4 regions of the Kluyvera ascorbata genome follow, and region 4 is predicted to be linked to each of the others. Evidence: predicted binding sites of a transcription regulator. Region 4 holds the regulator's gene; each other region holds the start of a gene.
What was found. Region 4 encodes CRP, which controls carbon source genes, mostly activating them, when cyclic AMP is high. Its sites were predicted from a motif close to ATGTGANNNNNNTCACAT; they were not measured.

Region 1: a site for CRP is predicted at 1,077-1,094, ahead of garD (galactarate dehydratase). Genes of this name have one in related genera too.
Region 2: a site for CRP is predicted at 1,336-1,353, ahead of MY052_RS11410 (sugar transporter). Genes of this name have one in related genera too.
Region 3: a site for CRP is predicted at 780-797, ahead of cdd (cytidine deaminase). Genes of this name have one in related genera too.

What each region holds. Positions count from the first base shown of each region.
Region 1 covers NZ_CP096201.1:605,354-607,560, reverse strand. Annotated here, with positions in the region: gene MY052_RS02910 (MFS transporter) at 1-803, opposite strand, end outside; gene garD (galactarate dehydratase) at 1,216-2,207, shown strand, end outside.
Region 2 covers NZ_CP096201.1:2,415,057-2,417,263, reverse strand. Annotated here, with positions in the region: gene MY052_RS11420 (aldehyde dehydrogenase) at 1-354, shown strand, start outside; gene MY052_RS11415 (PhzF family phenazine biosynthesis protein) at 441-1,229, opposite strand; gene MY052_RS11410 (sugar transporter) at 1,430-2,207, shown strand, end outside.
Region 3 covers NZ_CP096201.1:1,716,383-1,718,589, reverse strand. Annotated here, with positions in the region: gene MY052_RS08105 (CidA/LrgA family protein) at 1-33, shown strand, start outside; gene MY052_RS08100 (CidB/LrgB family autolysis modulator) at 33-728, shown strand; gene cdd (cytidine deaminase) at 858-1,742, shown strand; gene sanA (outer membrane permeability protein SanA) at 1,931-2,207, shown strand, end outside.
Region 4 covers NZ_CP096201.1:408,468-410,674, reverse strand. Annotated here, with positions in the region: gene MY052_RS01835 (OsmC family protein) at 72-476, opposite strand; gene crp (cAMP-activated global transcriptional regulator CRP) at 781-1,413, shown strand; gene MY052_RS01825 (YccS/YhfK family putative transporter) at 1,469-2,207, shown strand, end outside.

The DNA.
Region 1 (2,207 bases), 200 kb from region 4:
GTAATGGTGTTCAGGAAGTACTGACCGAAGAAGATCCCTAACATCATACGGCTGCTCAGCAACTGCTTGATGTAATCCAGCTTCGGACCTTTTGCCGCATCGCTGCCCGGCTTTTTATGGTCCATATCGACCACGGCACCGTTATCCGCAATGAACTTCAGCTCATCTTTGGACATGCGCGGATGGTCGGTTGGGTTATGGACGAACTTCACCCACATCCCGGTCAACACGAAACCAATCACACCCATCACGGTAAAGACGTGCTCCCAGCCCCAGGCGAAGGTTAACCAGCCCAACAGTGGCGAGAACAGCGCTAAAGAGAAGTACTGCGCGGAGTTAAAGATAGCGGACGCCGTGCCGCGCTCTTTGGTCGGGAACCAGGCCGCTACGATACGGGCGTTAGCCGGGAAGGAAGGCGCTTCAGAGAAGCCCAGCATAAAGCGCATGAAGAACATTGAGACACCCGCCCATGCCAGTGGGAAGAAGCCAACAAAGCCCTGCAGGAAAGTAAACAGCGACCAGAAGAACAGACTATAGGTATAGACTTTCTTCGAACCAAATTTATCCAGTAACCAACCACCGGGGATCTGCATGAGCAAATAAGCCCAACCGAACGCAGAGAAGATGTACCCCATTTCGACCGCGCTCAGACCTAGCTCTTTTGCCACCGACGTACCGGCGATGGAGAGCGTGGCGCGGTCCGCATAGTTAACGGCCGTAACAATGAAAATAACTAAAAGAATTAAATAACGGGTATGCATTCCTTTTGTTGATCCAGAAACATCAGCTGTATCGTGTATCATTTTATTATCCTCGGGCACAGAGAACCTTAATTATATTTTTATTATTAAGGTCTATTTCGCTGATTATTTATTGATAACTGGCAATCTTAATAAATCGATAATACGCCATGAAATCGAGATTCAGTATAATCAGGAAACGATAGCCATACATTGTGCAAAAACACAATTTGATAGCCTTATAAAATCTTTTAGTTATTCATATGCACATAACACTGGGCGCTGATGCACAATTTCAATTTTTGATACCCTTGCGCCACAAGGCATGACGACAATAGGTGATCTTTATCACATTTTTAGATTCCAACACCTGACATGCTTTATTCCATAATCAAAGTGTTCTTATTTTCCACATTGAATAACCTGACACTTATAACATTTATTATTTTACCCACTGGCTGGAGAATGCTGGACAATGGCTAACATCGAAATCAGACAAGAATCGCCGACTGCCTTTTATATTAAAGTGCACGATACAGACAATGTCGCGATTATTGTTAACGATAATGGATTAAAAGCAGGAACCCGCTTTCCTGATGGTCTGGAATTAATTGAGCATATTCCTCAAGGGCATAAAGTGGCCCTGGTGGATATTCCCCACAATGGCGAAATTATCCGCTACGGCGAGGTCATCGGTTACGCCGTTCGCGACATCGTTAAAGGGAGCTGGATTGATGAGTCCATGGTTATTCTGCCAAAGGCACCGCCGCTGAATACCTTACCGCTGGCAACCCGAGTGCCAGAGCCGCTGCCACCGCTGGAGGGCTATACCTTCGAAGGTTACCGCAACGCCGACGGCAGCGTGGGCACCAAAAACCTGCTGGGTATTTCAACCAGCGTACACTGCGTGGCGGGCGTGGTGGATTATGTGGTCAAAATTATTGAACGCGATCTGCTGCCCAAATACCCCAACGTCGACGGCGTGGTTGGCCTCAATCACCTGTACGGCTGCGGTGTGGCGATCAACGCCCCGGCGGCCATCGTGCCCATTCGCACCATTCACAACATCGCCCTGAACCCTAACTTTGGCGGCGAAGTGATGATTGTGGGCCTCGGCTGTGAAAAATTACAGCCAGAGCGCCTGCTTCAAGGTACCGAAGATGTACAGAGCATCCCGGTCGACAGCGCCAGCATCGTACGTTTGCAAGATGAACAGCATGTTGGTTTTCGCTCAATGGTCGACGACATTTTGCAGGTGGCCGAACGTCACCTGGAAAAACTCAACAAGCGCCAGCGCGAAACCTGCCCGGCCTCTGAACTGGTCGTCGGTATGCAGTGCGGCGGCAGCGATGCGTTCTCCGGCGTGACGGCAAACCCGGCGGTAGGCTACGCGTCTGACCTGCTAGTGCGCTGCGGCGCAACCGTGATGTTCTCGGAAGTAACCGAAGTACGTGACGCTATCCACCT
Region 2 (2,207 bases), 2.0 Mb from region 4:
GATGGCGTCACACCGGCTATGCGTATCTGGCACGAGGAGTCATTCGGTCCGGTGAAAGCCGTTATACGCGCGAATGACCAACAGGATGCCGTGCGAATAGCCAATGACAGCGCCTACGGGCTTTCATCCGCCGTCTACAGTCGGGATACCGCCCGCGCGTGGAACGTGGCGCAGGCTTTACAAACCGGGATTTGTCACATCAATGGCCCTACGGTACACGATGAAGCCCAAATGCCGTTTGGCGGCACCAAAGATTCTGGATACGGACGCTTTGGTGGTCGAGCGGGGATACATGAATTTACGGAACTGCGCTGGGTGACAATGCAGACGCAGCCGCGAAAGCTGCCGTTCTAGTGAATTTTTAGCATTCGTGACATGCCACTCGCCCTTTCGCAAAGCCAATAAACCGTGTCACGCGGTTTATTGGCCGGCAGCCTACACTAATCCAGCAACACTTTGCCCTGTAAATAGGTTCGCGCGACGCCGCTCATCAACACTCGCTCTCCCACCCATTCACAGCGGATATCACCGCCCCGCGCAGAAACCTGCCGCGCCAACATCTGCGTTTTAGCCAATTTTTCACCCCAGTATGGGATTAGCATGGTATGCGCAGAACCGGTGACCGGATCTTCCCACACAGCTTCTCCCGGAGAGAAAAATCGGCTGACAAAATCGTATTCACCGTCGCCTGGTGCCGTCACGGAGACCTTATGTTCGCCAGGGATCATCGCGCTGATATTCGGTTTCAGCGCTTCAACTTGCTGGCGGCTCTCAAGCTCGATAACCCAAGCACGACCTTTGCGTGCATTCACATAGTGGCTCAGGCCAAGCGCTTGCAGCATGTCTGCTGGCGGCACGGCGTCGTGGGTTGGGCAGGCTGGGAAATCCAGCGTCAGCCATGCTTCGCGTCGAGAGACGGTTAGGCGCCCGGAGAGCGTCTCGAAGTGAACGCGTTCATCGGGATAGTGAAGGTGCTGAAAGACAACATGCGCGCTAGCAAGCGTGGCATGACCACAAAGATTGACTTCATTTTGGGTTGTAAACCAGCGCAGGGAGAAACCGCTGCGTTGTTTCACGATAAACGCCGTTTCCGATTGATTATGTTGCTGGGCCATTCTCAATAGCGTTTCATCGGGTAGCCAGTCATCCAGCAGGCAGACCGCCGCCGCGTTGCCGCCAAAAGCCCGGTCGCTGAAGGCATCAACCATATAAAAATCAATCTCGTGCATGCGTATTCCCTCGTCATCGGTGCGTCATAGCAAACTGACACAAAAAATTAACATCGACAAGTCTCTTTGTTTTTGCAAAAGGTGACAACGTCACACAAATATAATAATGAGAGGTATGTCACAAAACGATTGTATTTGCCGCATTATTCGCTTTAAGATCGTACGTCTCTTCTTTTTTCTAACGCTCCCGGTGCATTTTTATGACAACAAACACGGTCTCTCGTCGGATCGCGTGGCTTCGGGTAGTCACGCTGGCTATCGCTGCTTTTATCTTCAATACCACTGAATTTGTGCCGGTTGGCCTGCTGTCTGATATAGCCAGCAGCTTCGGTATGGAAACGGCGCAGGTGGGCATTATGCTGACCATCTACGCCTGGGTCGTGGCGCTGATGTCACTGCCTTTTATGCTGCTCACTAGCCAGATTGAACGCCGTAAGCTGTTGATTGGGCTATTTGTCTTATTCATTGCCAGCCACGTGCTGTCGTTCCTTGCGTGGAACTTTACCGTGCTGGTTATCAGCCGTATCGGTATTGCCTTTGCCCACGCGGTGTTCTGGTCAATTACCGCCTCTTTAGCCATTCGCATGGCTCCCGCCGGTAAACGCGCTCAGGCGCTGAGCCTGCTGGCCACCGGTACGGCGCTGGCGATGGTATTTGGGATCCCGCTTGGCCGTATCGTGGGCCAGTACTTCGGTTGGCGAACCACCTTCTTTGCCATTGGCGTGGGTGCGTTGATAACCATGCTGGCGCTGATAAAACTGCTGCCGCGCCTGCCAAGCGAACACTCCGGTTCACTGAAAAGCCTGCCGTTGCTGTTCCGTCGCCCGGCGCTGGTGAGCATCTATCTGCTTACCGTGGTAGTGGTGACCGCGCATTATACCGCCTACAGCTATATTGAACCGTTTGTGCAGACCGTCGCCGGGTTGAGCGGCAACTTTGCGACCATTCTGCTGCTGGTGCTCGGCGGTGCGGGGATTA
Region 3 (2,207 bases), 1.3 Mb from region 4:
AAAGTGGTTGGTCGTGATGGAGCGGATAAATAATGCTGCACTATATCTGGTGGTCTTTACCGCTAACTTTGGTTGTCTTTTTTGCCGCCCGTAAGCTTGCCACACGCTTTAAAATGCCGCTGCTCAACCCGCTGCTGGTGTCGATGGTGGTGATTATTCCGTTCCTGCTGCTGACCGGTATTCCGTACGATCATTACTTTAAAGGCAGCGAAGTGCTGAACGACCTGTTGCAGCCTGCGGTGGTCGCTCTTGCTTATCCGCTGTATGAACAGCTGCACCAGATCCGCGCCCGCTGGAAATCTATCATCACTATCTGCTTTGTCGGCAGCGCGGTGGCGATGATTACCGGTACCTCGGTGGCATTGATGATGGGGGCTTCGCCACAGATTGCCGCCTCTATTCTGCCGAAATCCGTGACCACGCCGATTGCAATGGCGGTCAGCGGCAGTATCGGCGGTATCCCGGCGATTAGCGCCGTGTGCGTGATTTACGTCGGTATTCTCGGTGCGGTGTTTGGCCACACCTTGCTGAACCTGATGCGGATTACCACCAAAGCCTCGCGCGGGCTGTCAATGGGGACCGCGTCGCACGCTCTCGGTACCGCACGCTGTGCTGAGATGGATTATCAGGAAGGGGCGTTTAGTTCGCTGGCGTTGGTTATCTGCGGCATCATTACCTCGCTGATTGCGCCATTCCTGTTCCCGATTATTCTGTCGGTGATGGGATAAAACGAGACAAATCACACATTTTTAACTGATGTTACACACGTTGCATTAACAATGAGATATTGATCACTAATTGGGGCGTCCGCGCCCCGTACACTACGATCCCATTACATTGTTATGAGGCACATCGCCATGCATCCACGTTTTCAATCTGCTTTTTCGCAACTGGCGGCAGATCTGCAGACCGCTATCGCTCCCCTGCTAGCCGATCCGCACTTCCCTGCTCTGCTGAGCGCCGAGCAGGTCTCTTCGCTGCAAGCAGCGACGGGGCTGGACGAAGACGCGCTCGCTTTTGCCCTCCTGCCGCTGGCCGCCGCCTGTGCTCGTGCAGATCTGTCTCACTTTAACGTCGGTGCTATCGCCCGCGGCGTGAGCGGAACCTGGTACTTTGGCGGCAACATGGAGTTCCTCGGCGCCACCATGCAGCAAACCGTGCATGCCGAGCAGAGCGCCATCAGCCATGCCTGGCTGCGCGGCGAAAAAGCCCTACAGGCTATCACCGTCAACTACACGCCGTGCGGCCACTGTCGTCAGTTTATGAATGAACTGAACAGCGGGCTGGCGCTGCGAATCAATCTGCCGGGTCGTCAGCCGCATACGCTGAAAGACTACCTGCCGGATGCGTTTGGACCAAAAGATCTCGATATCAAAACCTTACTGATGGACGAGCAGGATCACGGTTATCCGCTCGAAGGCGATGCGCTGGCGCAGGCCGCCATTCAGGCTGCCAACCATAGCCATACGCCATACAGCAAAGCGCCTTCCGGCGTAGCGTTGGAACTGCGCGACGGTACTATTTTCAGCGGCAGCTATGCGGAAAATGCCGCGTTCAACCCGACGTTGCCACCGTTGCAGGGTGCCCTGAACCTCCTGAGCCTGAACGGCTACGACTACCCGGATATCCAGCGCGCCATTCTGGCCGAACGCGCCGACGCACCGCTGATTCAGTGGGATGCCACCGCCGCTACGCTGAAAGCGCTGGGCTGCCACAATATCGATCGCGTGCTGTTGGGCTAACGATATAGCCCGGAGGAGGCGTGAACACGCCGACTCCGGGGTGACTCGCTTCCCTGTCCCGGCGGCGCTTCGCTTGGCCGGGCTACCAGACACCGGTTAATTTCCCCGCAATTAAACGATGGTTTCTTGCTCTTGTCCGACGGGTAAAGTAGCCTGATGTCTCCCTCGTCCACTATTGAGTCAAGTTCATGTTAAAGCGTGTGTTATACAGCCTGTTAGTCCTGTTCGGCCTGCTGCTGTTGACCGTGCTGGGTCTTGACCGTTGGATGAGCTGGAAAACGTCGCCCTATATTTACGATGAGCTGCAGGATCTCCCCTACCGACAGGTAGGCGTGGTGCTCGGTACCGCCAAGTACTACCGCACGGGCGTGATTAATCAATACTATCGTTACCGCATTCAGGGCGCGCTCAACGCCTACAACAGCGGCAAGGTCAATTATCTGCTGCTGAGCGGCGATAACGCGC
Region 4 (2,207 bases):
GGTGCGCAAGCACCGACGCCGGGAATGTCCCCGGCGTCACTGCGTTCGGCCGGGCTACGTCTAGCATGCAATCAGCCTTCAATCACTTCGTAAGAGTGAGTGATATTGACCGCTTTTTCGAGCATCAGCGCAACTGAGCAGTATTTCTCAGCAGACAGATCGACCGCACGCGATACCGCCGCATCCTTCAGCGCTTTACCGGTGACGATAAAGTGCAGGTTGATGTGCGTAAACAGACGCGGGGCCTCCTCACGGCGCTCAGAAGTGAGCTTCACTTCGCAGTCGGTCACGTCATTGCGACCTTTTTGCAGGATAGAGACGACGTCAATCGCACTGCAACCACCGGCGGCCATCAGCACGACTTCCATCGGGCTCGGCGCTTTATCGCCGGAGTTACCGTCCATCAAAATTTGGTGGCCAGAAGCAGACTCACCGAGGAAGGTTAACCCTTCAACCCATTTCACACGTGCTTGCATAATATTTAACTCCCAGGTTGCAATTTTCTTCTCAGATTACGCGCACATAACAATTCTCGCAATGGAAGGCGATCGCCGTCATGCTGAAGCGAGACACCAGGAGACACACGGCTAAAGCTATGCTAAAACAGTCGGGATGCTACGGTAATACATAAACGTACTGCATGTATGCAGAGGACATCACATTACAGGCTGCGACCCTATTCGACAGCCGACTTCCCAGGTAACGGGAAGGATACTATTGCAACCAGTGGCTGCAATGTTTTTGCCGCTGGGAAGAGCTTATAACAGAGGATAACCGCGCATGGTGCTTGGCAAACCGCAAACAGACCCTACTCTCGAATGGTTCTTGTCTCATTGCCATATTCATAAGTACCCATCGAAGAGCACGCTGATTCACCAGGGTGAAAAAGCAGAGACGCTGTATTACATCGTAAAAGGCTCAGTGGCTGTACTCATCAAGGATGAAGAAGGCAAAGAGATGATCCTCTCTTACCTTAACCAGGGCGACTTTATCGGTGAGCTGGGCCTGTTCGAAGAAGGCCAGGAACGCAGCGCATGGGTACGAGCAAAAACCGCTTGTGAAGTTGCTGAAATCTCTTATAAAAAATTCCGTCAGCTGATCCAGGTTAACCCGGACATTCTGATGCGTCTCTCTTCTCAGATGGCGCGTCGTCTGCAGGTCACCTCTGAAAAAGTTGGTAACCTGGCCTTCCTGGACGTAACCGGTCGTATCGCTCAGACCCTGCTGAACCTGGCTAAACAGCCGGACGCTATGACCCACCCGGACGGTATGCAGATCAAAATCACCCGTCAGGAAATTGGTCAGATCGTTGGCTGCTCCCGTGAAACCGTGGGCCGTATTCTGAAAATGCTGGAAGATCAGAACCTGATCTCCGCGCACGGCAAAACCATTGTCGTCTACGGAACCCGCTAATCCAGCCCAAAATGGCGTATTGTAAAAGCAATACGCCATTTTTGTTTTTCCCCCTATGTGGCGCAGGCTGATTTACCACCCCGAAGTCAACTATGCACTGCGGCAAACGCTGGTGTTATGCCTGCCGGTTGCCATCGGGCTTCTGTTCGGCCATCTCCAGCAGGGTCTGCTGTTTTCATTGGTGCCTGCCTGCTGCAATATCGCCGGCCTCGATACCCCACATAAGCGCTTCTTTAAACGCCTGATTATCGGTGGCTGTCTGTTTGCCGGATGTAGCCTTGCCGTACAGCTGCTGTTGGCGCGCGATATCCCCTTACCGCTGATTCTCACCGGGCTGGCGCTGCTGCTGGGCGTCACGGCGGAAATCAGCGCGCTGCACGGGCGGTTACTGCCCGCCTCGCTGATTGCTTCTATCTTCACCTTAAGCCTGGCGGGCAATATGCCCATCTGGGAGCCGCTACTGCTCTACGCGTTCGGCACGCTGTGGTATGGGCTGTTTAACTGGTGGTGGTTCTGGATATGGCGCGAGCAGCCGCTGAGGGAATCGCTGAGCCTGCTCTACCGACAGCTCGCCGAGTACTGCGAAGCCAAATATAGCCTGTTGACCCAGCACACTGACCCGAGCACCGCGCTGCCGCCGCTGCTCACTCGTCAACAGAAGGTGGTGGATCTCATCTCTCAGTGCTACCAGCAACTGCATATGCTCGCCGCGAATCAGCACAACGACTATAAGCGCCTGCTGCGCGCCTTCCAGGTGGGGCTCGACCTGCAAGAACATATCTCCGTCAGCCTGC